Regions from separate parts of the Pseudoalteromonas sp. PAB 2.2 genome, predicted to be linked through region 1. Evidence: riboswitches for the same ligand, from Rfam matches in the RefSeq annotation. Region 1 holds a riboswitch; the other holds the start of a gene.
The links. Region 1 has a riboswitch for cobalamin ahead of BWD47_RS12850 (TonB-dependent receptor domain-containing protein). Riboswitches for the same ligand answer to the same signal wherever they lie in the genome.
Positions count from the first base shown of each region.

Region 2: it holds a riboswitch for cobalamin, as region 1 does, so the genes downstream of both, BWD47_RS17890 (ABC transporter ATP-binding protein) here and BWD47_RS12850 (TonB-dependent receptor domain-containing protein) in region 1, are expected to answer to the same signal.

Region 1 covers NZ_LYPI01000013.1:105,923-121,432, forward strand. The annotation lists gene BWD47_RS12785 (argininosuccinate synthase) at 1-647, shown strand, start outside; partial or broken gene argH (argininosuccinate lyase) at 699-2,060, shown strand; gene BWD47_RS12795 (hypothetical protein) at 2,643-2,849, shown strand; gene BWD47_RS12800 (hypothetical protein) at 2,864-3,388, shown strand; gene BWD47_RS12805 (hypothetical protein) at 3,400-3,909, shown strand; gene BWD47_RS12810 (hypothetical protein) at 3,968-4,435, shown strand; gene BWD47_RS12815 (capsule assembly Wzi family protein) at 4,447-5,823, opposite strand; gene coaD (pantetheine-phosphate adenylyltransferase) at 5,820-6,302, opposite strand; gene BWD47_RS12825 (TetR/AcrR family transcriptional regulator) at 6,521-7,174, shown strand; gene thiI (tRNA uracil 4-sulfurtransferase ThiI) at 7,284-8,741, shown strand; gene BWD47_RS12835 (ketopantoate reductase family protein) at 8,863-9,765, opposite strand; gene BWD47_RS12840 (VanZ family protein) at 9,758-10,108, opposite strand; gene BWD47_RS12845 (YajQ family cyclic di-GMP-binding protein) at 10,263-10,745, shown strand; cobalamin riboswitch at 10,963-11,118, shown strand; gene BWD47_RS12850 (TonB-dependent receptor domain-containing protein) at 11,152-13,005, shown strand; gene msrA (peptide-methionine (S)-S-oxide reductase MsrA) at 13,066-13,599, opposite strand; gene BWD47_RS12860 (efflux RND transporter permease subunit) at 13,685-15,510, opposite strand, start outside.
Region 2 covers NZ_LYPI01000022.1:1,088-16,597, reverse strand. The annotation lists gene rpiA (ribose-5-phosphate isomerase RpiA) at 1-605, shown strand, start outside; gene serA (phosphoglycerate dehydrogenase) at 620-1,849, shown strand; gene BWD47_RS17960 (hypothetical protein) at 2,001-2,387, opposite strand; gene BWD47_RS17950 (mechanosensitive ion channel family protein) at 2,786-3,721, opposite strand; gene yaaA (peroxide stress protein YaaA) at 3,857-4,636, opposite strand; gene tal (transaldolase) at 4,858-5,808, shown strand; gene BWD47_RS17935 (DUF3545 family protein) at 5,998-6,186, shown strand; gene ung (uracil-DNA glycosylase) at 6,217-6,888, opposite strand; gene BWD47_RS17925 (cobalamin-binding protein) at 6,885-7,706, opposite strand; gene cobO (cob(I)yrinic acid a,c-diamide adenosyltransferase) at 7,744-8,343, opposite strand; gene BWD47_RS17915 (cobyric acid synthase) at 8,343-9,827, opposite strand; gene cobU (bifunctional adenosylcobinamide kinase/adenosylcobinamide-phosphate guanylyltransferase) at 9,827-10,354, opposite strand; gene BWD47_RS17905 (adenosylcobinamide-GDP ribazoletransferase) at 10,351-11,145, opposite strand; gene cobT (nicotinate-nucleotide--dimethylbenzimidazole phosphoribosyltransferase) at 11,149-12,210, opposite strand; gene BWD47_RS17895 (iron ABC transporter permease) at 12,214-13,203, opposite strand; gene BWD47_RS17890 (ABC transporter ATP-binding protein) at 13,196-14,029, opposite strand; cobalamin riboswitch at 14,179-14,301, opposite strand; gene BWD47_RS17885 (histidine phosphatase family protein) at 14,577-15,194, opposite strand; gene BWD47_RS17880 (FKBP-type peptidyl-prolyl cis-trans isomerase) at 15,250-15,510, opposite strand, start outside.

The DNA.
Region 1 (15,510 bases):
TTTCGCACGAAGGTGGCGAGCTTGAAGATCCATGGTGCCAACCGAGCGATCAAGTGTGGACCTGGACTAACTCTCCAGAGCAAGCACCAAACGAGCCTGAATATGTGACATTAAACGTAGTAGAAGGTGAAGTGGTTGCGGTTAATGGTGAGACATTAAAACCATACGATTGTTTAGTTAAGCTAAATGATATCGCAGCGCCACATGGTGTAGGCCGTGTAGATATTGTTGAAAACCGTTTAGTCGGTATGAAATCGCGTGGTTGTTATGAAACACCTGGGGGCACAGTAATCATGGCTGCACTGCAAGCTGTTGATGAGCTCGTGTTAGATAAATCAAGCCGCAAGTGGAAAGAAGTGCTGGGTGGTGAGTTCTCACACTTAGTGTATGACGGCCGTTGGTTTACGCCGCTTAAAGATTCAATTCTTGCAGCTGCTGAATCACTCTCAAAGCTGGCAACAGGTGAAATTGTTCTTAAACTGTATAAAGGTCAAGTAACTGCAGTACAGAAGAAGTCACCTAACAGCTTATACAGTGAAGACTTTGCAACCTTTGGTGAAGATGATGTATACGACCAATCACATGCTGAAGGGTTTATTCGTTTATTCTCACTTTCGAGCAGAATCTCTGCATTAACGAAAAAATAATTTTATTTTGCCCCGTTCAGCGGGGCAATATCAGCGTTTGGAGAGAATTCAATGGCATTATGGGGCGGACGTTTTTCTACGGGTCCAGATGAAGCATTTAAGCAATTTAACGATTCACTTCCCTTTGATTATCAGCTTGCAGAGCAAGATATTATTGGCTCAGTTGCGTGGGCCGGTGCGCTTAAACAGGTTGATGTGTTAAATCAACAAGAGTACGACGATCTTGTCACAGCACTTAATACTCTGTTGGATGAGGTTAAAGCTAATCCACAGGCTGTTGCTGTGGCAGGGCATGAAGATATTCATTCTTATGTTGAGTCGGCATTAATTGACAAAGTTGGCGACTTAGCAAAAAAACTTCACACAGGTCGTAGCCGCAACGACCAAGTTGCTACAGATTTCCGTTTATGGTGTCGCGACACAGCGGATCATATTCTTGACGCTATTGCTGATTTAAAGGCCGAATTTATTGCTTTAGCAGAACGTGAGCTGGGTACTATTTTACCGGGTTATACACATTTGCAACGCGCTCAGCCCGTGCTCTTTAGTCATTGGTGCATGGCGTATGTGGAAATGCTTGAGCGTGATGAAAGTCGTTTAACAGATGCGAAAAAGCGTATGAACTTTTGTCCATTAGGCAGTGGTGCACTGGCAGGTACGGCGTACCCAATTGACAGGCAAACGCTTGCCGAGGGGCTAGGTTTTACCGCTGCAACGCGCAATAGTCTTGATGCAGTGTCTGATCGCGACTTTGTGGTGGAGCTATTAAGCTGTGCCTCTATCTCAATGATTCATTTATCTCGTATGGCTGAAGATCTTATTTTCTATAATTCTGGTGAAGCAGGGTTTGTTGAATTGTCGGATGGTGTGACGTCGGGTTCATCATTGATGCCACAAAAGAAAAACCCAGATGCACTTGAGCTAATTCGGGGTAAGACAGGGCGAGTTTTTGGTGCTTTTAGTGCCATGATGATGACCTTAAAGGCCTTACCACTTGCATATAATAAAGATATGCAAGAAGACAAAGAAGGCTTGTTTGATGCGATGCCAACGTGGCTTGCGTGTATTCATATGGCACAAGCATGCATTAAAGGGATTAAAGTTAATGCTGAAAAGACCCTAGCCGCAGCAAAAGGGGGGCACTCTAACGCCACCGAATTGGCTGACTATTTAGTGGCTAAAGGCATCCCCTTCAGAGAAGGCCACCACATCGTAGGCACCTTAGTGCAAATGGCTATTACCGAAGGGAATAACTTAGAAGATTTAAGTTTAGAGCAATTCAAATCTGTGCATAGCATTTTCGAATCAGATGTATATCCTGTATTAGAAATAGATGCATGTATTAAAGCGCGACAGGCTTTAGGGGGTACCTCGTTAGAACAAGTAACGAGCGCCATCGATAATGCCAAGAAGTCTGCTAATAAAGATGTGTAATGCACATTAAGCTGATGCCGAATTAACGGTTCTGTTATTTCGGCTCAAAGCTATGGATGGCTGAATTCTTGCCGCACCAAAGTGACAGCGTACACAGACATTTTACAGTGTGGTGCTGATGGTTTATAAACAATAGCCAAAAATTTGGCACGATGTCTATTAACTCAACGCCATAATGTATTACTCGTTGTGCAAAAAGTGTGATGAGGCTGTTTGTCTTATACACGATGAAAATAATGTGTGTCGCTCACGTTAAAAGAACGAAATTCATTTTGAAGTCTTGTGATAATGCGGTGATCCCGTGTAAAAACGAGGCTTAACTCCCTGGATAGGAAAAACGCACGGTTACCCCTGTGCGTTTTTTTATGCCTAAAATTTACAAAGGTCAGCGGAAATTGATCAAAATGATCGTTGTTTCTAAAAAGTTGGATCACTAATTGCAAAGTTAGAGACAGCAGTTATTTTACTGCAAAAAGCGTCAAAAGAATGAGAACGCTTAACTCAGCTTACAACCTGTTGTAAGCTTATTGTAAACAACTAATAATTTAAAGGATTTAACTGATGCAAGTTACGAACAATAGCCAACTTCAAATGCAAGCTTACAGCCAAATGCAACAAACAAAGCCCGCTTTGGAACAAACTACTAGTAATAAAACCCTGCAATCTGATACAGTAACTTTATCAAACGAAGCGCTGTCTCTATCAAGTGGTATTGATCTTCAACGCGGTGGCGGCGCTGTTTTTCCAAATAAGAAGAAAGAAGAATAAATGACGGGTAATGGATGTTTCTAACTGAGCTTTTTGGTGTTTTTTCATTGTCGGCCTTTGTTGTATGGGGCATGTTAATGGCGTTCTTTTTTAATGTATTTGTGTATACATTAGGAGTGAAGAGAAAAACGACCTTGTTGCTCAGTTCATTCATAATGGCAACCTCTTATATGGCAGGGGATTTTTTATTCACTTGGTTATCACCAGTCCCAGCTACTTACCTCGATTGGGCATTATATGATGTTGTGACCATAGTATTCTTGGTTTCATCTTATTTCGTTTTTAAAAAAACTACCCCTTCATTTCTTTACCTCATAATTGGCTTAAGTATTAACACAACGTTATTCTTGCTAATGTATCTGGACCTATTTATTTACGGAAATACTCAACCTTGGTTCTTTTGGGATATTTATTCTTTTGGTGTAAATATAGTTGATTTATCTATGATTGTTGCTTTGATTGTTGATCGTGACTTTCTTGGATTGAATAAGTTTAAAACATTTATACATAATTCTCTCAAAACTCATAAGTTAGCTTAAAAAGTTAAGCTATGTATATCAGTGATGTAGTAGGAAGCCTGATAGGAGCCTTCATTGAATGGGGATTTTTAATGGCATTCCTTTTCAATTTAGTAACCCACATTAACAAACCAGATAAACGTCTTGTCGTTTTGTCCTTGATAATGATGCTTTCATACTTCTTGAGTGGAGTATTAAATTTATCAAGCAATATCTATCTGAACTGGTTTTACTTTGATGTTATAACCATCGCGACCATATTTATTTGGATTTACTGTGGGCGAGCCGACTCTTTCTATGCCATTTATTATGTCGTTGTAGGCTTGTTTTTAAACTCTCTTTTGATGCTTTCTATTTTTGTAGATATCGTACTTGTTGAAAATCGTACTCCTTGGATTCTTTGGAGTATCTATTCGTTCGGCGTAAATATTATTGATCTTATGATGATAGTCGCATTACTTACTAACAAGGATTTTTTTAAGTTTGCAGCAGTAGCGAAACGTTTTCGTTCTAAAGCGACTAGAAGACTGCCCAGTGCTTAAACTCTTGCAAGAAAACTTTGGTCTTTATCTCGCTACTTTCATCATGTGGGGATTTTTAATGGCCTTTTTATATAACATGGTGAAGAAGTCTTCATCGCCAAATGGTGATAAAACAGTGATGTGGATGGCGCTGGCTATGTTTATCTCTTACATGGCTAGTGACCCATTACTTAATATAGCGTTTGGCTACAATATGTTAGATTCGAGTTTTGCATACGTCATTTGGGCTGGCTCTGATTTATTGATGTTGGCCGTTATCTGGTTAGTCGCCCACCAAAAAACCTTTCTTGAAGTGCCTGCAAAGCTGTATATTTACACGGGGCTTTTAGTAAATACATCGCTGTTTTTAGGGATGTACTATGATATTAACTACACTTATACGGGTGAGTGGTGGTTTTGGGATTTTTACACTATTACAGTGAATCTCATGGACATGATGATGCTTATAGCGCTGTTTTGTAATAAGGATTTTTTAGGGTTAGTAAAGCTTTATAGAAGCATGCGAGGTCAAACCAAATTAGCCTGACCTCACCCGCTCTAGAAACGGTATTCCCAGCTTGTTCTAAGTGCTGTATTCGTGTTTGAGTCGTTGCCCATCTCACCTTTTGAGACCAGCCCTGTTACTTTCCAAAGACCATTGAAGAGTGCTTGTTGGTAGCCAAGTTCAAGTTGCAATTGGCTTACGCTGGTAATGGTTTCGTTATCAAGGCGTTCACTATCAATCCATCGTAGCTTTGCATGTCCACCATAGCCATCTAAAGTATGGTAATAGGCTCCAAGGATAGCCGATTTACTTTGTTGTGGTATTGAGCTTCCTACAAGTCGCTGGCGTTGAGTATAGCTTCCTGAGCCGTAGACACACTCGCTATGTAGTTCACATGTTTGTTCTGTATTTGAGTACTCTAAATACGTTTTTAATAAACTATCCGATGTACCAAAATAACTTTCAACGCCTAACGTGTAGAACGGATCGCTGGGTGCTAAACCACTTTTGTTTTGACCCATTACCTCTGCGTAGAATGCCACAGGGTGCGATAACGCACTTGTTGAGTACTTAATATCAAAACTTGTTAAACGGTGAGTCGATTCGTTATTTTCTAATGCAATGACATCACGCTCTGTTGATGTTAAATAGTCAGAGCCGGCAGTATTAAAGGCAACTTCTAGTCCCATAAGTGGTGTACTGGCAAATCTGAGGGCCCAATAATCACCTTGTTCACTGTTGTTTAGATACGGTTTTTGCTTGGCATATATCCCCGTTAACTGCCAATTCCCCACAAACGATAACCAATGTGGGCCAACATACTGGCTATTAGCTCGACTAAAACGCAGTCCTTTCATGGGCGCGGCATTATTAGAGAGTAACAGCGCATTTTCGTTACTAGGCCCCCACCAGTGACTGACTTGTTCAGCACTAATAGACCAGTTACCGACAAGCACAGCTAAATAGCTGTCTTGGTAATTAACATGCTGTGTATCGAGTGCCTCATCGGCGTAATTAACACTGACTTTTGCACTGACACGCTGACCTGTGATTGAGCCGTAACTATTTATACCGCTTTTTTGCTGGTGGCGTTTACCAAAGCTTTGGTGTGTTTCAGGCTCGCTATTGTAATTTAAGCGCACACTCGAGCTGGTTTTTTGCTTCGCATTATCTAACGCATGTTTTACATGCTGATAAGCAAACAAGCTTTGCGCGTTAAGTTGGCTGGTATTTACAGACGCTAAGTCTCGTGCAATTCCTTGCCACATAAGCGGGTAGCTATTAATTGGTTGCTTAATAACGCCTTGATTAAATAGCATTTCGATTGATGCGCGTAGCAGTGGGTCATCGCTTTCTATCCATGGCCCAGCAATACTTGGCGCAGAGATCATTAGTAATGCACTTAAGCTAATGAGCTTCTTTAATTTCATCCGTGTATTTTTTCCTGTAATGCTTTACCAACTATTGGGTCAACAAATTCACTTACATCGCCATGATGACGTGCTACTTCTTTCACTAAGGTTGAAGAGATAAAAGAATTTTTTTCGGCAGGCGTTAAAAACACGCTCTCTAAATCAGGGTTTAGGCGGCGGTTCATGTTTGCTAATTGAAATTCATAGTCAAAGTCTGACACCGCACGAATACCGCGAATAAGAACTTCTGCTTTATGCTCGCGCGCTAAATCAGCCAGTAAACCAGAAAACCCGATAACACTGACATTATCAAGGTGCGCTAATATTTTATTAGCCAGTTCAACACGCTCATCAAGTGTAAAGCAAGGTTGCTTACTTGGGTTGTGCGCAATTGCAACAATAACGTGATCGAACATTTTTGCAGCGCGATGAATTAGGTCTGTGTGGCCATTTGTTAGCGGGTCGAATGTGCCCGGATATATTGCAGTAACGTTCATAACTATCAGCTATCTATAAATTTGCTTGTTATATTAACAGTGTTTGAGTCTGTATGCAGCTTAGAAAATACGCGTATCTTACTAGTTTTTGTCCCTAAAAAGGAACGGTAAACCGATTGAGGTTAGATTTTTTCAAGGTAGTATTTTATTGCCGCGCATTTGTTTATACTGCTTGGCTTTCAGTACTTAATAATCATAAAAAACAGAGTAATCAGCATATGAGCACTAAGGATAAAATTATACACACCAGCATTGAGTTATTTAACCTCCATGGTGAGCGTGCCATAACAACCAATCATATAGCTGCACATATGGGTATTAGTCCGGGTAATTTGTATTATCACTTTAAAAATAAAGAAGATATCATCCGTCATATATTTGCTTTATATAGTGAGCACTTGCACACTCACTTCAAGCCGTTAACCCCCGATGATGATGCACTCGAAAACTTAGCAGGGTATTTAGACTCCTTGTTTGAATTGATGTGGCGATACCAGTTTTTTTATGACAACTTGGGTGACATTTTGTCGCGAGACGAAGCCCTTAAAAAAGATTACATCGAATTTCAGGCGGCATTACTTGAACAAGTCAAAGAGGTTTTATTAGCGTTGAGAGCGGGTGATATTATCACCATTGAAGATGATGATGTAACAGAGCTTGCTCATATGTTAAAAATGACAGTGAGTTTCTGGACACCTTATATCAAAGCGCGTCGCTTAAGTGGTGAATTGGCAAGACAAGATATTTACCACGGTATTTTAAAGGTGTTATTACTATTAAAAGCCCACTGTACTGAGCATAGCCTAGCGCAAGTTAACCAATTACGCGCGAAGTACTTAGCTTTAGCTAACGCTGAACCAACGGCACAATAATCCGTCTGAAGCAGTTTATTTCCTAGACGCTATAATTTTTGTTATAATCGCGCGCCCTTGAGGTTGGTATGTCTCAAGGCGTGTGAATTCCACAGTCTAAGAGTGAACTATGCTTAAATTTATCGTCAAATTACACCCAGAAATCGCTATCAAGAGTAAATCTGTACGTAAGCGTTTTACCAAGTTATTAGAAAATAACATTAAGATCGTTTTACGTCGTGTTGACGAAAAAGTGCAAGTAAGAAACAACTGGGATAATATTTCAGTTGTAAGTCTCTTGGAGTCAGAACAAGTCCGTCTCGATATCATCGATGGCTTAAAGCGTATACCTGGGATCGTACAGTTTATAGAAGTAACAGAGACTGATTTCGAATCGCTTGATGACATCTACCAAAAAGCCAAAGAATTAATCGGCCACACCATTGAAGGCAAAACATTTTGTGTTCGTTGTAAGCGCTCTGGTAAGCACGACTTTACATCAAGTGATGTTGAACGCTATGTAGGGGGTGGGTTAAATCAACATGTAGAGGGCGCGCGCGTTAAGTTATCTCACCCAGAGGTAACAGTACGTTTAGAAGTGCGTGACGAAAAAGCCTACATTGTTACAGAGACTCATTTTGGTATGGCTGGTTTCCCATTACCAACGCAAGAAGATGTGCTATCACTGATGTCAGGTGGTTTTGACTCAGGTGTTGCTAGTTATCAAATGATCAGAAAAGGGGCTCGTACTCACTTTTTGTTCTTTAACTTAGGCGGTGCAGCGCATGAAATTGGCGTGAAGCAAGCAAGTTACTACATTTGGAAACAGTTTAGCTCAACCCATAAAGTGAAATTTGTCACTGTTGATTTTGAACCCGTCGTAGCGGAAATACTCGAAAACATTGAAAACAGCCAAATGGGCGTTGTACTTAAACGTATGATGATGCGTGCTGGCAGCCAAGTGGCTGAAAAACTAGGTGTACAAGCACTTGTTACCGGTGAGAGTATTGGCCAAGTTTCGAGTCAGACGCTGGCAAATTTAAGTGTGATTGACCGTGTCACCGAAACGCTGATCATTCGCCCACTTATTCAACACGACAAGCAAGATATTATTAATATTGCACGTAAAATTGGCACAGCAGAAATGGCAGAGAGTATGCCTGAATACTGTGGTGTAATATCTAAAAAACCAACAGTTAAAGCAAAAATTAAAACCATCTTAGCTGAAGAAGCTAAATTTGATTTTGATGTACTTAATACGGTGGTTGAAAATGCACGTGTTATGGATGTCCGCGACATTGATACCGAAGCAAAACAAGAAGTGAAAGAAGCAGAGTCAGTCTCTGATCTTCCAAAAGACGCAGTGGTTGTTGATATTCGTTCACCAGAAGAAGAAGACGCTAACCCGCTAGAGCTTGAAGGTATCGAAGTAATTCATTTACCATTTTTCCGCTTAGCGACTAAGTTTGGTGATTTACCAAAAGATAAAGAATACTACTTATATTGTGCTAAAGGGGTAATGAGCCAGCTACAAGCGCTTATTTTACACGAAGAAGGCTTTAGCAACGTAAAAGTGTATCGCCCATAAGTAAACGGGTATAGAAAAGCGCGAATTTCGCGCTTTTTTAATGCCTAACGAAAGACGCTGACTTTTCAATTTGCTGTTAATTGGCACACCTTCCAGCCGCCATAATAGAAGAGGGGTGTTGTTAAAGCCCTGCTGATTTGGCTTTTATCATACTAAGCATGGCTTGATTGTAGGGGGTTTTCACTCCAAGCTTAGCGCCTTGCTCACATACATACCCACAAATAGCGTCAATCTCAGACGCTCTATTATGGCTAATATCTTGTTGCATCGACGAAAAGTTTGCGGCGGTTGCACTCATTACACTGTAGGCATTGTTTAGCGCGTCACTTAATGAGAGTGAAATACCTTGTTTGTTAGCAACTAAGCACGCCTCACTGAGTAAATTAATAATTCGTGAGCTAAAGTGCGGCGTACGAAGTTGACCGTTTTTTACATTATGAATAGCGCTTAACGGATTAATAGCGATATTCACCAACAGTTTTTGCCAACGAAGGGTATGAATATCATCGGTAACACTAAAATTAGGTAAGCTGCTAAAGTGCTGCTCGATCTGCTTTAGCACTTTGCGCGCAGCATCATTACACGTACCTAAAAGACTGGCACCGTCACCAGTATGATTCACGCTGTATTGAGTTGCTTTGAACCCCGCCTGCTGAGTGGTTAAAAATGATAGACCTTGATGGGCCGAAAGCGCGGCGTTAAGTTCATCCACATTGCCCATGCCATTATGAGACAAGATAACTTGGCAGTGCTCAGCTAGATAAGGTTGAAGTTGCTTAAATGCAGCTTCAACCTGAAAGGCTTTCACCGTAAATAACACCCACTCGAATGGGGCAAACTGGTTAAGTTCTTTATGATTAATTAGGCGTGCGTTAATAGGTTGTGATTTACCATTTGAAGATTGATAAAAACGGGTGGTCAAAGTGGGCTTGCGCGTTAATAAGGTAACAGTATGTTGAGCTGATAAAAAATGACTGAATAACAAGCCAATAGCACCATCACCTACAATTAAAATATTAGCCATTGCGCTGTTTATTACCTAAATGAAAACCAAGTTTAATAATAAAGTAGCTCGAAGCACCTATAAAATCGGCAACAAAATCGGCAACTGAAGCTTGACGATAAGGCAGCATATCTTGCATAAACTCAATGGCAGCACCGTACCCTGCAAGCAATAATATTTGCACTATAAGGGGTAATTTAAACGCTTTATCCATCACCATAGCCAGTACGAAGAAAATGCCAAAATGCGCGACTTTATCAACATGTGGGAATAGGTTACTTACGCCTTTAATTTCTTTGGCGAAAAGAATAGTGAAGCCAATAATGCTGACTAAAAATATAATTTGGTATATGCGCCTAGTCACAATAAACCTTTAAACTGCCTAAAAAATGAATGGGCAGTATATCAAACAATTTTCGTATCGCACCTGAACGGTGTGCAGAAAAATGTAAAGATTTATAAAATTGACGTTATAATCCTAGGCATATTTATTTTAAAAATCTTGTTAGGAGAACCCCATGCCTTCATTTGATATTGTTTCTGAAGTAGAAATGAACGAAGCGCAGAATGCAGTGGATAATGCTAAGCGTGAATTAGAAACACGTTTTGACTTTCGTGGTGTTGATGCATCAATCGAATTAAACGACAAAGTCATTAAGCTAAAAGCTGAAGCACCACAGCAAGTTATGCAATTATTCGATATTCTTGCTGCGAAAATTTCAAAGCGCGGTTTAGACGTATCTAGTTTAGAGCTTAGAGATGAGTCGCGCAGCGGTAAATTCGTCATGCGTGATGTGGCACTTAAGCAAGGTATCGAAAAAGACGTTGCAAAGAAAATCGTCAAGTTGATTAAAGACTCAAAAATTAAAGTACAAGCCGCTATTCAAGGTGAAGAGTTACGTGTAACGGGTAAAAAGCGTGATGATTTACAAGAAGCAATGCAAGTTGTTCGTACTGCTGATTTAGGTCAACCATTCCAATTCAAAAACTTCCGCGATTAATTAATTTTATTGCGAAAGCACTGTCTGACTACGAACGCACAGCTCTACTAGAAGAGCGGTGAAGTTGTGACTAATCTAAAGCCAAACATAAACGTGTTTGGCTTTTTTATTTTACTTTCTATCTAAGTTCATTTAGAAGTTTAGACGTCCATTGACATTTATTCCTAAAATCATCACAATAGCAGCCTATTTTCAAGGTGCTTGCTGTATCTGCTTAGATACATGCTATTTCAAAGGCTGAAATAACAGCAAGATAATCGGGAAGCTGGTGCGTTTTCAAGGAGAAAACAATGCCAACACTGCCCCCGCAACGGTAATGCGTATGCTCAGTATATGCAGAGTCCGGAGACCGGCCTTGAATTAACTTACTATTTGCGTGTGCGGTGGGCACAGGCTAGGGGATATCATGCTATATAAATCTACGTTAGGCGTAGCGGTTGCTGCTGCGTTGTCTTTTTCTGTGTCTGCGGATGAGCAATCAATCGAGCACATCACAGTGACTGCCAATAAATTCGAACAATCTATTAATGAAGTCTTAGCGAGCGTTACAGTCATTGACCGTGCTGATATCGATGCAAGCTATGTTCGCGACTTACCTAGTTTACTGGCAACACAAGCCGGTTTCCAAATTAATGCTAATGGTGGTTTTGGGCAAAGTTCAGGTGTTTCACTTCGGGGTGCCAGCTCACGTCATACGCTTATTTTAATTGATGGTGTACGCACAGGTTCGGCAACGCTGGGCTATAAAAGTATTAGCAATATTCCGTTAAACAGTATTGAACGCGTTGAGGTCATTAAGGGTTCTCGTGCTGCTGTGTATGGCTCAGATGCGTTAGCGGGTGTGATCAATATTATTACTCGTAAAGCACAAAATACCACCTTGGATATCACCTTTGGTTCAGATTCTTACCAAGAGTACCAAGTGGCTACTGGTGGTCAGATTGCAGACGTCGATATTTCTGTTAATGCAGGTTACGAAAAAACAGACGGCTTTGATGTATTGCAAGGTGTAGCGCCTGATGAAGATGGCTATGAAAATAAAAACCTTGGTTTTAACCTAGGCTATCAAAATGAGCGGCTAGGGGAGCTTTTATTACAGGGTCAGTACTCAGAAGGTGAAGCGCAATACGATAGCTCTTTTAGTCCTGCTGATAGTACAGTAGAAAAAGGTGAGTTCGAAAACTACCAAGCTTCATTAGGTTGGAAAAAAGCATTCGAAAAACACGCCCATGCGATTGATATTGCAATCTCTAGCGACAGTTCAGATGACTCGCGTATCGACTACACCGGTGCAACGGTGGTTGATAAGTTTGAGACAGAACGTGAGCAAATCGATTACAACGGCCAATATTTTTTAAATCAAAGTTTAACAATTAGCGGTGGTTTAAACTGGTATAAAGATGAAGTAAATACTAATTCTGGCACTTATCTAAAAGACAGTCGTGAGGTATTCGCTGCGTTTGTTGGGGCTTACTACGATGATGAGCACGTGCTGGCAAATCTAACGGTACGACAAGATGATGACCAACAATTTGGTGACGAAACAACCTATACGGCAGCGGTCGGTTATCATCTAAATGATATCGCGACATTCCGCTTAAGCCAAAGCACCGGCTTTAAGTCACCAACCTTTAATGATCTGTATTATCCCGGCTCTGGTAACCCAGAACTCAATCCTGAAACATCAGATAACCAAGAGTTAGGTTTGTCACTTAATGTGAATGATATCAGCCTAGATATCGCTATTTTCCGCAGTGAAATAGATAACAAAATTGCCTGGGCACCAAATGCATCCGGCGCTTGGCAACCAACGAATATCAATCAAGCTCGCCACGAAGGGGTTGAATTTAGCTTTAAAAACCAAGTGCTAGGTTTTGATCACAGCTTCAATTTTACCTACCTATCAGCAGAGGATACTGAAACAGGTAATGCATTGACCTATGTATCTAAACACAGCGTGAATTGGTCATTACATAAAGCATGGGGCGACTTTGATGCTGGTATTGATATGCAATATCGCGGTGATCGAGATGGCAAACTGACACACTTACCTTCATACACGTTATGGAACCTTGTGGGCCATTACCAAGCAACCGATAACCTGACCGTGTCACTTCGCGTAGAAAATCTATTCGATAGAGAATATAACGCCGTTGATGCGTATGGGAAAGATCTCGATGGTGATTTCATCAACGACGAATTTTATTACTACAATACGCCAGAGCGTCGCTTATTTGTAGGTGCCCGTTATCAGTTCTAATAATAAAGGAAATTATTAGTTCTGCGTCTAAAAGCTCGCTACCTACTTAGCGGGCTTTTTTCATTTTAATTTATCGGCGTAATAACGAGCGAACTTTTCAAGTTTAGGGGCAATAAGAATACTGCAATAACCTTGGTTCGGGTTTTCGTTATAGTAATCTTGATGGTATTGCTCTGCTGGGTAAAAGTGTGTAAGCGGGCTCAGCTCGGTGACAATCGGCTCACGAATTTGTTTTTGTAAGGCTGCTATCATCGCCTCTGCTTCATCTTTTTGCTGTTCATCATGATAATAAATGACACTGCGGTACTGTGTGCCAACATCATTACCTTGGCGGTTTAATTGTGTCGCATCGTGCAGCGTAAAAAACATTTCAAGTAAGGTATTGTAGCTGATAATGCTGCTATCAAAGTCCAGTTGTACGACCTCGGCGTGTCCGGTTAACCCCGTACAAATCTGCTGATAACTGGGGTTTTCAATCTCGCCGCCAGCATAACCAGAGCTTACATTTAATACGCCTTTGACGCGTCTGAATGCGGCATCAATACACCAAAAGCAGCCACCACCCAATGTGGCTATTTGTATGTTGTTATTCATGTTTTACTCCCTCACTGTTTTGCTGACTATAGCTGAAAAAACAAAACGCCGTAAAGACGGCGTTTTATTGAAAGCTACAGAGCGTCTAAATTTCTTCTAACGGTTTGTCTTTCGCTTGCTGTTCCAGTTTACTTTGTAAGTACTCTGGTGACTGTGTATTACGCGCAAAGGCAGTATACGCAGCGGGCACAACAAACAAGGTGAGTAAGGTTGCCACAATTACCCCAGTGAATACCACAACACCAATTACCATACGGCTTTCTGCACCCGGACCACTTGCGAGTACTAGCGGTACAGAGCTCATTACGGTTGTTAATGAGGTCATAATAATGGGACGTAAACGCTGCGTAGCAGCTTGTGTAATGGCTTCGTTAAACTCAACGCCTTTATCTCGTAGCTGGTTTGCAAATTCAACAATCAAGATACCATTTTTAGCACTTAAACCTATTAGCATCACAATACCAATCTGGCTGTAAATATTTAGCGTTAAGTCTGTGTACCATAAACCAAATAAGGCCCCAACTAAACCGAGTGGCACAGTTAGCATGATCACCAGTGGGTGAATAAAACTTTCAAACTGGGCTGCAAGCACTAAGAACGTCACTGTCAGTGCAAGGATGAACACATAGGTCATCGCTGATGCACCTTCGTAAAACAGCTGAGACTCACCTTTGTAATCAATGGCGCCATCAATGTTGTTCTCTTCAGCGGCAACCTGATTTAAAAAGTTCAGTGCTTCTTCTAAGGTGTAGCCATCAGCTAAGTTGGCGCTAAGAGTAATCGCACGCATACGGTTGTAGCGATTTAAACGTGATGCAGTCGCTTCTTCTTTTAGCGTAATGAGGCTATCTAGCGGCACGAGTTCACCACTACGTGATTTTAGGTAGATGTTTGAGATATCCGTTGGGTTAGCAAAGTCTTCTTTGGTCCCTTTTAGGATCACATCGTACTCTTCACCACGGTCGATAAAGGTTGTCACTCGACGTTGACCTAGCATGGTTTCAAGAGTGCGGCCTACATCGGATACAGACACGCCTAAATCAGCGGCTTTGTTTTTATCGATATTGATTAAAAACTGTGGGAATGTCTCTTTATAGTCGTGGTCAATGCGCACAAGGCCTGGGTTTTTCTCAGCACGCTTAATAATGCGATCACGCCAATCGGCTAATTGGTCGTAATCGTTACCTTGTAATACGAACTCAATTGGGCGTGATGAGCCACCGCCACCAATACCACTGCGCATAATAGCAAAGGCACGAATGTCAGTCACTTCTTGCATTTTTCCACTAATTTCATCGATCACTTCCCATGTTGAGCGTTTTCGTTTATCCCAATCGGCCATACCAACGATTGCAACACCCCCTTGGCCGCCCCAGCCAGGTACACGAATGAGCACACGGCTCAACTCACCAGACTCTGAATATGGCATTAAACGCTCTTCGATTTTAGCCATATTAGCGGCGTTATTTTCGTAACTTGCCCCTTCAGGGCCGCTCATCATGATAAAGAAAGTACCGCGGTCTTCTTTTGGCGTCAGTTCCGAAGGAATTTGCTGAAATAGCATGAAGCTGGCAACGCCTGTCATGATCATGGTGAGCAACAAGCTCCATTTTCGACTCATGTTTGATGCTAGTGAATTACGATACGCCTGTTCAATTTTGGCAAATGTTTTATCCATCCATTGGCTAAATTTACTTTCTTTTTCAGAGGCTTTAAGTACCTTTGAGCACAACGCTGGTGACAAGGTTAGCGCGGTAATACTTGAGAAAAACACAGCCGCACTCACTGCCATGGCAAATTCTGTGAACAATGCGCCAATACGGCCATCCATAAAGACCAGTGGCACAAACACTGAAATAAGCACCAGCGTGGTGGCAATAATGGCAAAGCCTACTTCACGTGCCCCACGAA
Region 2 (15,510 bases), on a different contig from region 1:
TTGTAAAAGAAAACACCATTGTTGGTGTTGGCACAGGTTCAACAGTAAATCATTTTATTGATGCACTAGACACGGTAAAAGACACCCTTGTGGGTGCTGTTTCAAGTTCAGAAGCTTCAACTGAAAAGTTAAAAGCACTTGGTATTGAAGTATTTGAGCTTAATGATGTGCAAAGCCTTGATGTTTATGTTGATGGCGCTGATGAAATCAACCCACACAACGAAATGATTAAAGGCGGTGGCGCTGCGCTAACACGCGAGAAAATAGTCTCTGCGGTAGCAAAACAATTTGTATGTATTGTTGATGAATCAAAAGAAGTTGAGACATTAGGGGCATTCCCACTGCCAGTTGAAGTAATCCCAATGGCTCGCAGCTACGTTGCTCGTGAACTCGTAAAACTTGGGGGTGATCCAGTGTACCGCCAAGGTGTAGTGACAGACAACGGCAACATCATTTTAGATGTGCATAATCTTGATATCAGCAATGCCAAAGAATTAGAGCTAACAATCAATCAGATTGTTGGGGTAGTTACAAACGGCTTGTTTGCCCATCGCGGTGCAGACAAAGTTATTATCGGCACCAAAAATGGGCCGCAAATCAAGTAAATAGGAATGAGGATATGAGTAAGGTATCGTTAGCAAAAGACAAAATTAAAATTCTCTTGCTGGAAGGCGTGCACCAAAGTGCTGTAGAAACGCTAAAGCGTAATGGTTACAGTAACATTGACTACGTGAAAACGTCCTTACCTGAAGACGAGCTCATTGAGCGCATTAAAGATGTGCACTTTGTTGGCCTTCGTTCTCGTACTCATATTAATCAAGCGGTATTAGAAGCAGCTGAAAAGCTTGTTGCAGTAGGCTGCTTCTGTATCGGTACAAACCAAGTTGATCTGCAAGCTGCACGTGAGCGTGGTATTGCTGTATTCAACGCACCATTCTCAAACACGCGCTCTGTTGCAGAGTTAGTGCTTGGTGAAATCTTATTACTTCTTCGTGGTATTCCACAGCGTAACGCCCTCGCTCATCGCGGTGGTTGGTTAAAATCAGCCAACGGTTCATTTGAAGCCCGTGGTAAAACGTTAGGTATTGTTGGTTACGGCCACATTGGTACACAACTCGGTATCATGGCTGAAAACATCGGTATGAACGTAGAGTTCTTTGATATCGAAGACAAACTATCGCTTGGTAATGCGACACAAGTACATAACCTTACCCAGTTATTGCAACGTGCCGATGTAATTAGCTTACACGTACCAGAAACGCCGCAAACTAAAAACCTAATTGGTATGGCTGAGCTTGAAGTCATGAAGCAAGGCGCGATTTTAATCAATGCCTCACGCGGTACAGTGGTTGATATTGATGCGCTTGCAGAAGCACTGCGCGAGAAAAAGCTAAGCGGTGCTGCTATCGACGTATTCCCTGTTGAACCAAAATCGAATGACGAAGAATTTGTTTCACCTCTGCGTGGTTTTGATAACGTTATTTTGACCCCACACATTGGTGGCTCAACGCAAGAAGCACAAGAGAACATTGGTATTGAAGTTGCGGGTAAACTTGCTAAATATTCAGATAATGGGTCAACAATTACAGCCGTGAACTTCCCTGAAGTATCACTGCCTGAACTCGCTAACCGCAGTCGCTTATTGCACGTACACCAAAATAGACCCGGCGTGTTAACGCAAATTAACCAAGCGTTTGCACAGCACGGTATCAATATCGCAGCACAGTACTTACAAACTGACGAAGCGATTGGTTACGTAGTAATTGATGTAGACACAGACCATTCAGAAGTCGCACTTAAAGAACTAAGTGCAGTTGAAGGTACAATCAGAGCTCGTATCTTACACTAATCGCTCACACAGCGAATAAGCAAAAAGCGCAACCAGTTTGACTGATTGCGCTTTTTTGATGTTGAGCTTAAGCCACCCTCTCTCAGTTAATTTTGTGTGAAGATAAGAGCGGAGCGAAAGCAGCTTAAAACCGCTCCTGTGCTTGTTTTTGTTAGGCATTTATTGACACTACATTAATACCCAGCGTCATTGGTGGAAAAATATGCCTGATAACGAGGCTTGATCCATTCTCTAAAACAAAAACGTATTGGTTTATAACATCCTCACCTAGATGATCACTCTGGTACATTTCACTTATTCGCAATGGCAGGTCAGTAATATTAAAAGGTATGGATGACTCTATCGTATCTACCTTTTCTAGCATTAACCCTAAACCAGGAAAACGATCGGTAATATCTACTTCACACGGTTTGATTGAGTAAGATTCTTGGCCTTGAAACACTAAGTTTATGTCATAGCAAATTAAAAAGCCTTCATTAGTCTCATCACGCCATGCCGGATGAACTTTTTCGTGATTGTGACCAGTTTGAACAGCCACAAGACTTTTTCCGATTAAGCTCCTAAAGTCGATCATATATGCCTAACAATTTTATAGTGCGCGCTTCGCGCATCTTTCTGCCAATGTCACGCTCATGTATTAATAAATCTATTTCTAACAAATAACGTAATGCATTGCCAACTATAATATTTTTATTATCACTTAGAATATTCAGAAAAAGAAAATGCGTTAGCGGAACATTCGTTTTGCAAAATAGAGCCAATAGTATTAAACGACTTGGACCCTCTCTTGATTGCTCAAAGCAATCATTAAAGGATTTACCCTAACTTGTTTTGGGGCAGAATCGGTTTGGCTTGGTTAGACTGAAAATAAAACGGAAACAACCACCAGCTCACGTACACTTCCCTGTGTAAATCACGCCGGTGAGTCAGTAAATTTTACTTATCGGCTGGCTTTGCATCCGCGGCCTTATCTGGCTGTTTTTCGCTGATCATGGTGTTTAATTTCTCGCCGCCTTTAATACCAAAATCTAACGTGCGGATTGGGAATGGAATGGTCATATTAGCTTCGCTTAAGGCGTTTCTAACAGCCACAACAGCTTTGTGGCGTACAGTCATAAAGTCAGCTTCACCGGGGTACTTAATCCAAAACCACACCAGTAAATTAATGCTGCTATCGCCAAAGCTTTCGGCGTACACGGCGGTCTCTTCTTGCTTGATCACAAAATCAAATTCATTGATTTTTTTAACGATAACCTCTGCAGCTTGCTCTGGGTCATCGGCATACGAAATACCCACAGGCACCTCAATACGGCGAACGCCTAACGTACTGTAATTACTAAGTATGTTTCTAAATAAAATTTTATTAGGTACGAGAATTAGTTGTCCATAAAAATTCTCGATAAGGGTGTTTCTTAGGTTAATCGCGCTCACTGTACCAAATACACTTTCCGTTCGAATGACATCACCTGCTTTAAAGGGTTTACGGATACCCATGGCAATACCTGCGATTAAGTTTTCGGTCATATCCTGAAAAGCAAAACCGATAGCAAGACCAACAATACCAGCACCTGCGAGTAATGAAGTCACGGTGCCTCTGAGGCCTAAAAAATCGAGCGCAACAAACAGCCCTACACAAAGAATAACCACTTTTGCAATAGACGACATCAAATCAGCAATTTGCGTTGATTCCAAAGAGCGACGTAAGATTTTACGCAGCATTGAGCCACACACTCGCGCTAAAAGCGAAAATAAAATGGTTATTATGATTGCGACGATGAAGTTAGGAATATGACTTATAACAATATCAATCCAACCACCAAGCTTCTCTTCAATGAGCTTTTCAGCTTCACTAACGGATGGAATTTTTAGCATGTTTATACCTTGTTATCTTATATTAACTAACTCGGTAATTTGCAAAATGAACGCCATGTTTAATCAGACAAATAAAAACCATAAAAAAAGCCGTGCATCGCACGGCTTTTAACACACTAAAGTAGGCTCTTTTTTCTAGTGCTGTTCTTCTCGCAGAAAAACAGGTTCGAGCTCTTTCGCGGTTGCATCGCTACTGAAGTAATAACCCGCTACTGTGAAATCTTTTAAATCACTCAATTGAGTAATTTTATTCTCAATAATGTAACGCGCCATCATGCCGCGGGCTTTTTTCGCGTAAAAGCTGATCACTTTATACTGGCCGTTTTTACAATCTTTAAAATGAGGTGTAATAATTTGTGCATTTAAGGCTTTTTTATCAACTGCTTTAAAATACTCATTTGAAGCAAGGTTTACTAAGTACTTACTGTCTTGCTCTGCCAAGACTGTATTGAGTTTTTCGGCTATCACACTCCCCCAAAACTCATACAAGTTTTTACCGCGTGGATTTTCAAGCTTGGTGCCCATTTCTAGGCGGTAAGCTTGCATTAAATCGAGCGGCTTAAGCACACCGTAAAGGCCAGATAAAATTCGTAAGTGAGACTGTGCATAATCTAAGTCAGAATGTGTTAACGACTGTGCATCTAAACCACCATACACATCACCATTAAATGCAAGGACGGCTTGTTTTGCGTTTTCTGTTGTAAACGGCTGTGACCACTGTGCGAATCGCGCTGCATTTAAACCGGCTAGTTTATCACTGATTTTCATTAAACTGCCAATTTGGGCAGGGGTTAAATCACGGCAAACTGACATTAACTCTTCGCTGTGCTCGAGTAATTCAGGCTGAGTGAATTTGTCGGTCGTGGCTGGTGTTTCATAATCTAAATTTTTTGCAGGTGAAATAACTGTGATCATAGATAGCTATTGACTTGTAATTTGTTTGATGTCAATTTCAACATTAAATGAATCAAAATGCACGTTTTGTTTCGCCCCGCCTTAATTCGCTGCATTTTCACATCTAATGCCTTAGTTTTCTTAGTTAAGGACATTTGACCTATTAAACACTGTCATAGTGTTGCAGCATTAAGGTGGCTATAATGGATTTTCTTTTAACTTGCTTGGAATGAGGAAAGCAAATGACTTCAGCACTACAAAGGCTTAAACAGCATTCATCTATTGTTGCAGATACAGGTGATATTGAAGCTATCAAAAAGCACCAACCAGAAGATGCAACAACTAACCCATCTTTACTTTTAAAAGCCAGTGAAATTGAAGCGTATAAACCTTATCTAGACAAGGCATGGCAATACGCAAAAGAAACAGAGCAAGATGCAGCCAAGCAACTTGAACTTGCTTGCGATTATTTTGCCGTATTAATTGGTAAAGAAATCAGCGAAATTGTACCGGGTTATATCTCGACAGAAGTCGATGCGCGTTTATCTTTCGATACACAAGCGACGATTGATAAAGCACATACTTTACTTAGCCTTTACGAAAAAGAAGGGGTAAGCAAAGATAAAATTCTTATTAAAGTTGCATCAACGTGGGAAGGCATCAAAGCTGCCGAGCAATTAGAAAAAGAAGGCACTAAGTGTAACTTAACGCTGTTATTCTCAGAAGCACAAGCACGTGCCTGTGCCGACGCAAATGTATTTCTAATTTCACCGTTTGTTGGCCGTATTCTTGACTGGCATGTAGCGAATGGTATGGAAAAACCGACTGATCCAATGCAAGACCCTGGTGTACAGTCTGTTCGTAGTATTTATGAATTCTACAAACGCCATGACTATAAAACAGTCGTGATGGGTGCAAGCTTCCGTAACACGGGTGAAATCATCGCGCTTACTGGTTGTGATAAATTAACAATCAGCCCTGCATTACTTGAAGAGCTTGGTGAGCTTACAGACGCACAAGAGTACTTACTTGAAAGCGACTTTACCGTTGAACCAAAACCAGCACCACTGACTGAAAGTGAGTTCCGTTGGTTACATAATCAAGATGCCATGGCGACAGAAAAACTAGCTGAGGGCATTCGCTCTTTTGCCGAAGCGCAGCTTGAATTAGAAGCACGCTTTAAAGCAATGTAATCTGCAAAAATCATTATAAATAAACGCCACCGCTCTCGGTGGCGTTTTTGTTTATATACCATACAAAATTTTGATCTATTCATCTAGCAATCACATTTCTGTAACAATATCGTCACTTTTTTATTCTATTTTTGTCTAGCCTGTGGTATAGGTATTTCCGAGGTTCAAAATAATCAATAGGAGAAGTTCATGGATAGCCTAGACGATATTTTAGAAATATTAGAAGGTCCTAGTACAACAAAAAAGACCTCTACAAAAAATAAAAAGAGAAAATGGCGCGAAATCGAAGCTTTGAAAGATAAGCACAGATTACGTAAAGAACTACAGGAGTTAGACTACTTTACAGACAGTATAGCGATTGATGAGCTAGACTTTTAAACCAAGGCCCGCAAGGGCCTTTTGTTTGCATTAAATTTTAGGAAGGTGCCAATTAATCGGTGTTTTATGCTGTTCGCTCAGTCGCTGATTGATCGTTGAAAAGTGCTTACACCCAAAAAAACCTCGATGTGCAGACAAAGGTGAGGGATGAGGGCCTTGGATCACATGATGACGCGATGTATCGATGTGTTTACCTTTCTTTTGTGCATGTGCCCCCCACAAAACAAACACAACTCCCTCACATTGCTGATTGATCAGTGCGATAACTTGGTCTGTAAACTGCTCCCATCCCAAGTGCTTATGTGAATGCGCGTTTCCCTGCTCAACGGTCAGTACTGTATTCAATAAAAACACGCCCTGCTCTGCCCAGCTTTGTAAGTAACCATGCTCAGGTATTTCGAATCCGTCGATATCTGTGGCCAGTTCTTTATAGATGTTTTTAAGTGAAGGTGGCAGTTTTTTAACCTCAGGTTGCACTGAAAAGCATAATCCATGTGCCTGCCCTTCACCGTGATAAGGGTCTTGCCCTAAAATAACCACTTTCACATCGTTTAAAGGAGTGGCGTTAAAGGCTGAGAAAACCTGTTCTTCAGGTGGGAATACAACAACACCCGCAGCGCGTTTATCAGCAACATAGGTTAGTGTGTCTTGCATATAGGGCTTGGCTAATTCAGCCTTTAAAAAATCTTGCCAGTTGGTCATTTTGAAGCCTGTATTTGCTTTCTTGAAATGTCTATTTTACCACACATCTCGCTCAAGCCATCAAGCATGCGGGTTGTAAAGCGATGTAATAAATCAGCGTTAACACTTATAAATTGGTTATGCTGAACGGCCGGTAATTCAGGCCATTGTCGCCAATCTATTTGAGGTTGCGGCTTTTTCGATTTTTCATCGGGGATAATAATCACCTCGGGTTTACTTACCAGCACATTTTCAATACTGATACGCGGATAATCGGTTTCACTGTTTGCAAATACATTGTCAGCATGGCAAATCGTTAGTAACTGATTAATCCATGTGTTACCACCCACCGTCATCATCGGCTCTGGCCATAACTGATAAAACACACTCACTGGGGGTTTATCCTGCTGTGAAGCGCGGATGGCAGCAAGCTTTACTTCAAACTCAGTGGCGACTCTATCGGCTCGCGTTTTTAAATGGGTTAACTCACCTAATTTACGTAACTCATCAGCCACATTATCCACTTGGTCTGGGTTACTGTAAGCAACCGGAATACCTAATTTCTCAATGTAAGCAAGATCTTCAGCTTTATTACCGGTCTTCCATGCAAGAACAAGATCAGGTTTCAGCGATAAGAGCCTTTCCATATTGATGCCATAGTAACCTCCCACTCGTTCAATTTCATTGGCTTGTGCAGGGTAATCGGCATAATCGACGGTTCCAACGATGCGATCTCCAGCACCAATTGCAAACAGGTTTTCGACTATATGCGGAGCCAAAGCAACGATACGCTGAGGCTCTTTAATTTCATGTGCGTAAGAAAACTGAGCCAACCACATCAATGCCCATAAGCAACTAAAGGTCAGTGCTTTCATATTAGTAATCAAACCCTTTTTGTGCCTTTATGCCAGCATCAAATGCATGCTTCACGTTACGTACTTCACTCACTGTGTCTGCAAGTTCTGTGAGTTTTCGGTGCGCGCCTCGCCCTGTAATAATCACTGATTGCATTGCAGGTCGCGAACTAATTGCAGCAATGACTTCATCTAAATCAATGTAGCCATAGGTAATCATATAAGTGATTTCATCGAGCATCACTAAATTAATAGACTCATCTTTTAGCATTCGTTTTGCTTCTTGCCATGTTACTTGCGCTGCCGCTGTGTCAGAGTCTTTATTTTGAGTCTCCCAAGTGAAACCCGTATTCATAATGACAAATTCGACGCCTGCTTTTTCGAGTAAATTACGTTCACCGCACTCCCAAGTGCCTTTAATAAACTGACAAACAGCTGCTTTCATGCCATGACCCACAGCACGCGCTACAGTACCAAAGCCTGAGGTTGATTTTCCTTTCCCGTTACCTGTAATGACCTGAAAAATACCTTGCTCTTTTTGAGCCGCGGCGATGCGCTCGTCTACTTTTTGTTTTACTTTTTGTTGGCGCTGTTGGTGCTTATCTTGGTTGTTTTCGCTCATTATTTTTCCTTACTAAAGGTGTCATAAATATTGATAATTTGCTCAATATCCATATGTTTTTCCACTACGTCTGCGAGTCTATTTAACTGCTGTTCGCGGTGTTGATTAAGATCGATAGGTGTCAATTTCGTCTCAGGCTCTAGCCATCTGACCAACTGATTTACTGCATCAGGTGTATCAAAAAGCCCATGTAAGTAAGTACCTGCTACTTGGTTATCATCGCTAATAAAGCCGTCATGGGTAAAGCCATTCGGATGCTGTTCAAACGTTATAAAAGGCTGTTCAAGCGCTGGCCCCTCACTTATTCCGGCATGTATTTCATAACCACAAACTTGCTGTTCGCTGCTGTTTAAATGCAATATTCCAGTTACTTGTGTCAGCACTTTTTGTTGGCCTAACTGAGTTTCAAAATTAGCGATTCCCAACCCTTTTGCTTCCCCAAGTCTAGACTCGACAGAATGAGGATCGGCAATTCGCATCCCTAACATTTGTAGGCCACCACAAATCCCCAGCACTTTGCCTGAATAACGAAGATGGCGGTGTATTTGTTTGTCCCACCCTTCATTTTTTAGAAAGGCTAAATCGCTTAACACATTCTTACTACCTGGAATAATAATTAGATCAACATCAGGAATCGATTGTGTATGACGGACATAGTGAAGGTCTATTTCTGGTTGCAGTCTGAGGACATCGAAATCAGTGTGATTACTAATATGAGGTAAAAGAAGAACAGCAATGTGTAACTGTGGCTCAGCAACTTTATTAGCAATAGCCACGGCATCTTCGGCATCTAAGGCTAAATCATGTAAGTATGGCAAAACCCCCAATACAGGTTTATTCGTGTATTGCTCAAGCCAATCTAAACCACTTTGTAACAGTGCTATATCACCACGAAAACGATTTATTACAAACCCTTTTACGCGCGCTTGCTCTGATTCAGATAACAACGCTAACGTCCCAACCAGGTGAGCAAAAACCCCGCCTTTATCAATATCGGCAATAATGATCACTGGGCAATCGACAGCCTCAGCATAACCCATGTTAGCAATATCATTTTCTCTGAGATTAATTTCTGCTGGACTGCCTGCGCCTTCAACAACTAATAGCTCAAACCGTTCGCTTAAGCGCTTTTGAGAGGTGAGTACAGCGTCCATAGCGACCTTTTTATAATCGTGGTAACTGCCGGCTTCCATATTCGAAAGCGCTTTTCCATGCACAATAACTTGTGCACCTGTATCGCTATTTGGTTTTAGTAAAATAGGGTTAAAATCAACCTCAGCGGGCACATTAGCTGCCACTGCTTGCAGTGCTTGTGCACGCCCTATCTCGCCTCCATCGGCGGTTACAGCACTATTAAGTGCCATGTTTTGCGGCTTAAAAGGCGCAACCTTAATGCCGCGTTTAGCAAAAATGCGACACAATGCCGCCACTAAAGTGCTTTTACCTGCATCAGATGTCGTGCCTTGCACCATAAGGGTTTTCATCATTGCTCCCTCTTTAATGTTTGTGCAAGGCCAGCAATAATAAACTCAACCCGAGCAACCTGCTTGGCAAGTGATTGGTGTAACCAACCCGAATGATCAACAAACTGGCGGCTCAATTCACCCAATGGCACAATACCATGGCCTACTTCATTGCTAACAAAAATAACCTCGCAGGGAAGCTCTTTAAGCACATCAAGTAGTGCTGCTTTTTGCTCTAGCCAATATGCTTCACCGTGCTGACATAAACAATTACTCAGCCAAAGTGTTAAGCAATCAACCAAAATACAGCGGTCTGCTTTGCCATGCTCTTTGAGCACTTTAGCCAATTGCAGTGGCTCTTCGATAACTTGCCAACGCCCATCGCGCTCTAATTGATGACGTGCAATGCGTTCAGCCATTTCACTATCACCCGCATTGGCTGTCGCAAGATAAATAATCGATTTGCCTGAATTGCTAGCTAGTTGCTCTGCAAAGCGGCTTTTACCACTGCGTGCGCCACCTAAAATCAAGGTATGTGGTTGCTTCATAACATGCTCACTAAGGTTAAATATACAGCCAGCTCAGCAATTTGTTGTGCGGCACCTAGGCAGTCTCCGGTATAACCTGATAACTGTTTTTTAAACCAGTGAATCAATATAAAACGCGTTATAGTAAGTACAAGGATTACAGTGAAGATGTGCCAAATACTGAACACTGAAAATAACCATGCGAAAAGTATCACTGCCCCGCCTGTCACAAGCAGTATTTGGTAACTTTCGGTGCTTAAATACATCGCAACGGGTTTTACTTTGCTGGTTGCATCGTGACTAACATAATCCATGTCAGCAATTAAACTCGTTGCGACAATTCGGCTTAAGCTCTGCCCTAATAGCAACGCAATGAGTAGCAAATTTAGTGACTCAGACAACACAACTAAACTTTGAAACTTAATAAGCAGCACAATAATAAGTGCAGCCGCTCCGTAAGTTCCTAAACGGCTGTCTTTCATAATGGTCAGCTTATCTTCAACTTTCCAGCCACCACCAAAGCCATCCCATACATCTGCTAACCCATCTTCATGAAATGCCCCCGTCAAAATTAACCCTAAGGCCATAACAAGTGCCACGGAAATTGAAGCAGGAAAAAAGTAACTAAACACGAGATAACCTAAACTTAAAATCCCCGCAAGTAGAACCCCTACCAAAGCAAAATAGCGACTGGCTTGGTTCAATGCCGTCGTTGATACCTCAAAATTAAGCGTCACAGGTATACGTGTTAAAAAACTAACAGCTAGCAATAATAGCTGCTTTTGAGAAGGCGATGGGTTGTGTGTATTCATTGCTTAAACAACCTGCTCAACATGTGCATCTGCAAAACTTGCCATTTCGTTATAAAATGCAAGCGATGATTGTAATAATGGTAACGCCAAGGCGGCACCACTGCCCTCTCCCAAGCGCAAATTAAGGTTTAATAATGGCAATGCGTCTAACGCTGCCAGCATGGCTTTATGTCCTTGCTCATCTGAGGCGTGAGCAAAAATCATATAATCACGTGCATGCGCGTTTATACGTGTCGCAACCAATGCTGCGGCACTGCAAATAAAGCCATCAATAACCACCACCATGCCTAATTCCGCCGCGGCTAAAATAGCACCTGTTATTTGAACTATTTCAAAGCCACCCAGCGCCGCTAATGTCATTAATGGATCGTTTAGATGTGCCTGATGCAAATTAACGGCTTGTTCAACAACCGCAATTTTTTTAGCTACCACCTCATCCGTTACGCCCGTGCCCTTACCTACACATTGAGCGGCAGGTAATGATAATAGAGCAGCCATTAGTGCTGCCGCACTGGTTGTGTTACCAATCCCCATTTCACCGAATGCTACGGTATTACACCCTGTATTTTTTATTGCATTCACACGCTGCTTAGCAAACTTAAAGCCTTGTTCAACTTGCGCTGGCGACATCGCCATTGAGGTATTTATTGACTCAGTAATATGCCCTAAACGTTGATTATGAACACTAATATGATGCTGTTCTGACAAAGTGCCTGCATCAACGACCTCAAGCTGCCATCCAAGTTGACGACAAAATACATTAATTGCCGCTCCACCATGCGCAAAATTCGCAATCATTTGTGAAGTCACACTGCTTGGCGCAATCGAAACCCCTTGGCTAGCAACACCATGGTCACCTGCAAAAACGACGAGTGTCGGCGCGTTAATAACGGGTTTAAATTCATCTACAGCGTGCTCTGAGTTAAGAGATTGACTTAAAATGAGTGTCAACGTTTTTGCGCACTCTTCTAATTGACCAAGCGCTCCTAAGGGTTTGGTTTTAAGATCTATTTTTTGTTGAATTACAGATGCATACTGCGAGTTAAGAGGTGCGATATTAAACATGGGCTACCTGCGCTGTTTACGAAAATAAAGTAAAGATAAAAAGAACACACTGCCTATAGCCGCAGTGATCACACCCACAGGCAATTCTTGATTAGTCAGTAAAGTACGACAAAGCACATCGACCCATACCATAAATGTACCACCAACAAGGCTCGTCATTAAAAGGTTGTGGCTTGAGCCTTGCGACGTAAAGTAGCGGACAATATGCGGGATCATAAGCCCAACAAAGCCAACCCCCCCACACATAGCGACCAAAACAGCAGTAATTAACGAACTAAGCAGTAACATTAAAATACGAAAACGTTGAGCATGAATCCCCAGTGTTGCCGCGCTTTCATCACCAAGTAACATAGCGTTTAACTGACGACGAAAAGCGATCATTAACGTCATACACGCAATGATTACGGTGAGCGGGATCCAGAGCGTTCCCCACTCAGCACGTGAAAAACTTCCCATAGTCCAAAATAAGATAGCTGTAATCGCTTGAGGATCGCTAAAATAAAGTAATAAACTGGTTAAAGCACTAAACAGAAATGACAGTGCGACCCCCGCCAATAACATCGCTTCAACTTGCCCTACATGGCGACGCCCAGCAATGCCAATCAACAAAAACATAGAGAGTAAGCTGCCCAAAAATGCAGCAATCGACATACTAAAGCCAAAACTCACACCGGTAAGCGATATAAAGCAAACCACACCAAATGAGGCACCTGAAGAAATACCAAATAAGTAAGGGTCTGCCAACGGGTTTCGCGTTACGGTTTGTAATATAAGCCCAGCAAGCGCGAGCCCAGCTCCAGCTAAAAACGCCAATATCATACGTGGCATGCGCAGTTGCAAAATAATACGCTGGATAAATTCATCACTGCCCTGGCTGATTAAACTATGCAGCACATCACTCATTGATGTACTCGCGGCACCAAAACTGAGTGCTAAAAAGCAACTGACAAGTGCAACGCATACACAGAGACTAAAACGCACCCTATCAGTCATCTTGATGCTCCTGTCTGTTATAGCCGTAATAGTAGGTAATATGTGGCACGAACTCATCAAACGAGGTTGACTGAGGATGAGCAGACACTCTTGCACAAACACCAAAAACATCACTTAACAGCTGCTCTGTAAGCACCTCTTTTGGTGTGCCTTGCGTAATTAATTGACCTTCATCGATAACAAGTAACTCATCACATACGCTAGCAGCTAGATTTAAATCATGAAATGAAGCGAGCACAGTGACATCAAGTGACTTAGCAAGCTCCATAATTTGAATTTGATACTTAACGTCAAGATGGCTGGTTGGCTCATCCATAATCAATAACTTTGGTTGCTGAACAATTGAGCGGGCTATAAGTGCACGCTGTTTTTCTCCACCCGAAAGTGAATCAAAGCTTTGCTGTGTGTGATGACTTAAACCAACCTGCTCGATTGCTTGATAAATACGCTTTTTATCATCGGCATTAGTCGCACTAAACAGGGTTTTATGTGGGGTGAGACCTAAACTAACTACATCGAAAACAGATAAATTAAATTGCGAAGGAGACTCTTGTAAAACCACAGCAACATTTTTAGCGAATTCATCAGCACTGATTTGCCAAATGTTATCGCCAGCTAAAAAGACTGCACCTTGTTGTGGTTTTAAATAGCGATATAAGCAACGCAATAAACTTGATTTACCGGCACCATTAGGCCCCAGCAAACCAATGAATTGACCTGCATTTAACTGCAAATTGATTGATTTAAGAATTGTTTTATCAGCAATTCCCCAGCTTAAATCAGATACTGAAATTAAAGGGGTTGTGCCTTGGCTTTTTAATTGCAAATTACACTCTCTTGGCGAGTTTTATCAACGCACCAGAAAGCACTGACCTATATCAGTAGATAACGTGAGTTGACCCGCTCAATGATACTAATTAGTTTGAATATTAAATCGCTCAAATCGATAAACACTCTACTGTATTAGCATAATAAGACTAATTGTTGTTGCTAAGTATCTGGCTGACCATGTTCATCATGGATTACAGTTGCGGGAACAGCTGGAGAATCTCACCCCATTCCATAGCATATAGATATACCTAAACGACCTCATGATGCGAGTTTCTGTTGGAATTAAAGCAATATAGGCAAAAGAAATTGATTACACAGAATGGTTATTCCCTTCCTAAAATCAATAACGCGGAATTAATCGCTTTATACCAACCCGCAGAGCGTTGTTCAAAAACTTACTTTCTAAGTTGTTACTTATAAACGTGCTGCAAAGTAACGCCTTGATATAAAGCCCCTGTAAAACGCCGAAATCTAAATTTTGAGGTAGTTCGGTATATTATGGCGGGCTAAGTAAATAATTCAATGAATATCACTCTAGATGGCTAAAAAACTATTTTAGGCCACACTTGCCCTTGTTCATCTATATATACATCTAACGTTATTAACCCTGCATAAGGTAAATGAAAAACATTAAGGTGAGTATTCGTTTGTTTAGGCATATGACAAATAATAGCGAGGATTTGTTTAATTACACCGGCGTGGCTAATCACTAATGATTGCGTATGTTTGGACTCTGTAAGCGAAACTAAAAATGCCTGCCACCATGCTTCGACTCGCGCGTAAAAGTCAGCCATTAATTCACCATTTGGCACTTTAACCTGCCACGGATGTTGCCAAAAATCACCGACATGAGGTTTACCATTTTGTTGCCAAAGTTGTTGGTAATCTTGGCCATCCCAGTCACCAAAATTAAACTCTTTCAATGCATTGTTATATTGCACATTGATTGTATGCTGACGAGCTAAGAATTCTGCATGCGTTGAACAACGTTTTAGCGGAGAGCTATAAATAGCATCGAAGCGAGATAATTTTGCGCTTGCTAGACGCATCTGTTCATAGCCTACATCTGACAAAGCAACATCAACGTGCCCACAAAGAATGCCCGGAGTTGCAATTTCGCCATGACGTAGTAAGTAAACCCGTGAAGTAAATGCGTCCATAAATATCCTTAATCAGCCATACAAGACGGTAACGCGTTTCTAGCTCAGTGTCGAGTTAGGCTAAACGAATTAAGCGAACATCAAAATGCAGCACTGCATTTGCACCAATTTTACCACCATTCCCCTTTTTACCCCACGCAAGCGCAGGAGGGATCACAAATTCATAGCGAGATCCTATATTCATCAACAAAAGCCCCTCTCTTAGGCCTTCAATCGCTTCCGATAAAGCAAACACCTCCGGCATACCCGCTTTATAGCTATCGGCAATAACATGACCGTCAGCGAGCATAATTCGTTGATTAATAACAACAGTATC